DNA from 2 places in the Novosphingobium sp. SG754 genome. Region 2 is predicted to be linked to the other one. Evidence: riboswitches for the same ligand, from Rfam matches in the RefSeq annotation. Region 2 holds a riboswitch; the other holds the start of a gene.
The links. A riboswitch is a leader RNA that binds a small molecule or an ion and turns the genes downstream of it on or off. The one in region 2 is predicted to bind cobalamin.
Positions count from the first base shown of each region.

Region 1 (2,391 bases), on a different contig from region 2:
CGGCCAGGGCCAGGCCAGCCCAGGGCGTGGTCCAGTCGAGCGAGGTGGTCAGCGCGTGGCGCGGGCGGCGAGCAAGGTCGTTGCCGAACGTGGCGGCGCCAGGCGTGCGGTCGGTCGCCTCGGTATAGGCATAGGCGATCGTGCCCTTGACCTGGCTGCTGAGCGCGGCGCCCACATCGAGCTCGACGCCTTGCGCGCGCGCCTTGCCGACGTTGTCATAGACGCCATAGGCGTGGCCCTGGCACAGCGCGCTTTCGACCATGAAGCACGAGACATAGGCGATGAGGTTGCGGGTATCGCGGCGGAACAGAGTGACCCCGGCATGGAAGCCGCCATCCTGGCTGGCATAGACCACGCCCAGGTCATAGCTGCGGCTGCGTTCGGGATCGAGCGCGGCATTGCCGTAATCGGGCGAGAGCAGCTGATAGAGCGTGGGCGCGCGGAAACCTTCGCCATAGCTGGCATTGAGGCGCAGCCCGCGCACTACTTCCACCGTGCCGTTGGCCCCCAGGCTGACATTGCTGCCGAACTGGCTCTGTTCGTCATAGCGCACGCCGGCCGCCAGGCTGGCCTTGGCGGTGTACCAGCCAAGCATGGCATGGCCGCTGGTCAGATGCGCGTTCTGGCGCGTGTCATAGGTGCTGTCGAACCGGGTCCATTCGCGATCCGCCCCGAAATCGAGCGCGAAATCGGCCGGCAGGCTATAGCGGCCGTTCAATTCCACCCGCTCGCTGCGACCATTGTAGCCATATTCGAACGCGTTGTCGGCCCCGCCGGTGTAATAGCGGCGGCGTGTGTCTGACAGGGCATAGCCAGCATCGAGCGTCAGCGGGCCGCCGGCATAGTGCAGCCCGGCGCGGCCGAAGAACTGCCGCGTGGTGGTGTATTCCGGGGTATCGGCAAAGACATAGTCGGGCGCGGGATAGCCATCGATCTGGGTCTTGCCATCGGCATAGCGGGCATTGGCGACCAGCGACAGCGTATCGGTGAGGTTTACCCGCGCCTTGCCGCCCACGCGCCACTGGTCATAGCCGTCGGGCTCGGTCCCGCTGGCAGCGGCCGAAATGCCATCGGTGGTGGCATAGCCGCCATCGATCGAGAAGGCATAGCGATCGCGCTTCACGCCGGCGACAGCATCGGCATCATAGCTGCGGCGCGAGCCGGCCTCGGCCGAGGCTTCGACGCCATCGATTTCACGCGTGGTCACCGCGATCACCCCGCCAATGGCAGAGCTGCCCCAGACCACCGAGTTGGAGCCGCGCAGCACTTCGATCCGCTCGATCCCGCCACTCGTCAGCGTGCCGAAGTCAAACCCGCCCGATGGCGCCGAGGGATCTTCCACGCGCACGCCATCGACCAGCACCAGGGTGTGCTGCCCTTCCCCGCCGCGCAGGCGCACGGCGGTTTGCGCACCCAGACCCCCGGTGCGCGACCAGGTCAGGCCCGGCACGCGATCGAGCACGCGGGTCAGGTCAACGCCCTGCACCGCCTCGATCGTCTGCAACGGCAACACGGTGATGGCCTGGCCGGTCTGGTCGAGCGACAGGTCGTTGCCGGTGGCCAGCACGGTGATCTGCGCGCCATCGGCGGCGGGGGCTTCATCGGCATAGGCAGGGGCGGCCAGCATCACGGCAGTGGCGAGCGCAACAAGCGATGTCTTCACGGTTCTTTTCCTCCCGGCCCATGGACAGTCTTGCCGTCCATGGCGCGAGGGTCCGCCGGGCCCTGGCGGAAGACTCGTCACGCTTGCGCCCGGTACACCCCGCCCGGCCGCGGAACGACCACACACCGGCAGGTTTCCTGGCTCATCCGAAGTCAACGCGACACGCCGGCCTTCCCAGCCCGCCAAGGGGCCAGTGGCGCGCAAGGGCGCGGCGCTCGTCCGGAAACAGTTGCGGGGGCAGCGCCGGCTGGTTCCGGCTTCCCTCTTAGCCCGCATGGTTGCGGGCACCGGTGGCGTCAGGCGGGGCGGATAGCGACACCTGCACCAAGGGGCAAGCCCGCAGCCGTGATTAACCAAGGGGTAGCAGGCTGTGCCTTATCGGGACGAGGACGATTCCTCCCGTGCATGGTTGCAGTGCAACGCGTAACGCACCATGGCGCAGACCAAGCCTGCCCTGTTTCACGCCCTATGCCAGACCCGATTCCCTTCACCGGCGCCACGCCCACCCTTCCGCCCGAGGCGCTGATGCCGCCGCCGGGGCCGGAAGAGCGCGTCGCCCTGGCCGGGCAGCGGCAGGCCGATGGCGCACGGCTCGCCACGCTTAGTCTGCCCCCCGTCCGACCGCGGGATTTTGCCGCACGCATCCGCCGGCGTGACATGACCTCGTGGCGCCATCAGCACCGCGCGCCCTCGCGCCTGGCCGAGCGGGCCGCCGGCATTGCCGCGAT
Region 1 is NZ_JABGCC010000001.1:530,172-532,562, reverse strand. Features, by position in the region: gene FHW97_RS02435 (TonB-dependent receptor domain-containing protein) at 1-1,663, opposite strand, end outside; cobalamin riboswitch at 1,773-1,970, opposite strand; gene FHW97_RS02430 (cell wall hydrolase) at 2,132-2,391, shown strand, end outside.
Region 1: another riboswitch for cobalamin. It lies ahead of FHW97_RS02435 (TonB-dependent receptor domain-containing protein); the one in region 2 lies ahead of cobW (cobalamin biosynthesis protein CobW).

Region 2 (2,391 bases):
TGACGGCCACGGCGCTGGCGCGCTTTGGTGCCTTTCGCGAGGTGGGCGGGATGATCGCCACGACGATTTCGGCGCTGTTCCTGTTTGCCATTGCTGCGATGAACCTGGTGATCCTGCGCGGGGTGTGGCGCACCTTTGCCCATGTGCGGGCAGGGGGCGCTTATGTGGAGGAAGACCTTGACCTGCTGCTGTCGGGCCGGGGCCTGCTGTCGCGCCTGTTCCGCCCGATGTTCCGCCTGGTCACGCGATCATGGCACATGGCGCCGCTGGGTTTCCTGTTCGGGCTGGGTTTCGATACCGCCACCGAAGTGGCGCTGCTGGGGCTCTCGGCCAGCCAGGCAGCGAGTGGCCTGGCATTGGGCACGATCCTGGTGCTGCCCGCTCTGTTTGCAGTGGGCATGGCGCTGATCGATACGATTGATGGCGTGGTCATGCTTGGCGCCTATGAGTGGGCCTTCGTCAAGCCGATCCGCAAGCTCTATTACAACATCACTATCACCCTGGTTTCGGCGCTCGTGGCGATCGTGATCGGCGGGATCGAGGCAGCCGCGCTGATCGGCCAGAAGCTGGGCCTGACCGGCGCGCCATGGCGGTTGGCGGCCGATCTTGCCGGCAATTTCAATGGGCTGGGCTTTGCCATCATTGCCCTGTTTGCGCTGTGCTGGCTGGCCAGTGCGGCGATCTATCGCTGGCAGCGGCTGGACGAGATCGAGGTGGTTCGCGCAATCTGATGTCATGCCCGGTTGGCTTGGCCGGCGAACTCGGCTAGGAGGGCAGCGCAGGCAGCGGTTTCGGCCGGTGCCCTGCAAAAGATCGCGTCGGTGCCCCGAGAGGGGCTTAATCGGGAATGCGGTGCGGGGCTTTGCCCCAAGTCCGCAGCTGTCCCTGCAACTGTAAGTGGCGAGCGCGATGCACTGGTCCCCGCAAGACGGGGATGGCCACTGGGCCCCAAGCGGGCCTGGGAAGGCGTGCATCAAGCCCTGACCCACGAGCCAGGAGACCTGCCGGCGCACTGGTCGCTCTTGCCTTGATCCAGGGGATGGTCCGGGCACGGTAATACTTCCGTCTGGGCGACGAAGACTTGTGCGGCTGGGGCTGCACGGGTTGCGTTGTGGTGGGCGCTTTCGTGCGCCGGCCCGCTGCCGCGCGCCTGGCCGGATCGCTTTCCGGCAAGCCCTGCCGTGTCGCTCGCCTGGCGCCGCGGAAGGGTTTTGTGCATGCCGGATCTGGCAAAAGTGCCCGTCACCATCGTGACCGGCTTTCTCGGCGCGGGAAAGACCACGCTGATCAGCCACTTGATTCGCCACGCTGGCGGGCGCCGCCTGGCGGTGGTGGTCAATGAATTCGGCACGCTGGGGGTGGATGGCGACATCCTCAAGTCCTGCGCCATTCCCGATTGCCCGGCCGAAAACATCGTTGAACTGGCCAATGGCTGCATCTGCTGCACCGTGGCCGATGATTTCATCCCCACGGTCGAACGCCTGCTCGCGCTCGATCCCCGGCCCGATCACATCCTGATCGAAACCTCGGGGCTGGCGCTGCCCAAGCCCTTGCTCAAGGCGTTTGACTGGCCGGCGATCCGCAGCCGCATCACCGTCGATGGCGTGCTGGCACTGGCCGATGCAGAGGCGGTGGCCGCCGGCCGCTTTGCCCCCGATCTGGCCGCGCTCGACGCGCAGCGTGCCGCCGATCCGGGGATCGACCATGAAACCCCATTGGCCGAAGTGTTCGAAGACCAATTGGCGTGTGCCGATCTGGTGCTGTTGACCAAGGGGGATCTGGCCGGCCCGGAGGGCTTGGCCAAGGCGCGGGTGATCATTACTGAGACGGCGCCGCGCGCGGTTCCGGTGATCGACATGGCCGAAGGCGCAGCCGATCCGCGCGTGATCCTGGGGCTGAACGCCGCAGCCGAAGACGATATCGCTGCCCGCCCGTCGCACCACGATGGCGCCGACGATCACGAGCATGACGATTTTGCCAGCACCGTGGTGCCGCTGGGCGAGGTATCCGATCCGGCCGACCTTGCCGCGCGGATCGCCCGCCTGGCCACAGAGCATGGCGTGCTGCGCGTGAAAGGCCATGTCGCCGTGGCGGGCAAGCCGATGCGCCTGCTGGTTCAGGCCGTGGGCGCGCGGGTGCGCCATCAGTATGATCGGCCCTGGCAGGTGGGAGAGCCGCGCACCGGGCAACTGGTGGCGATTGCCGAGCGCGACAGGCTCGACCCCCAAACCATCAAGGCGGTGCTGGCGGTCTGATCGGCGGCGCGGGCCCATGCACGTCATCTTCCGCGAGAGCCACGGGCTTGAAGAAACGGCCGTGCCCCAGGACCTGGGGCAGGCGCCGGCGCCGCTCGTCGTCCTGTCGTTTTCCGACAGCGACCTGGGCGCCTTT
Region 2 is NZ_JABGCC010000004.1:520,039-522,429, reverse strand. Features, by position in the region: gene FHW97_RS12975 (HoxN/HupN/NixA family nickel/cobalt transporter) at 1-731, shown strand, start outside; cobalamin riboswitch at 803-1,024, shown strand; gene cobW (cobalamin biosynthesis protein CobW) at 1,218-2,255, shown strand; gene cobN (cobaltochelatase subunit CobN) at 2,272-2,391, shown strand, end outside.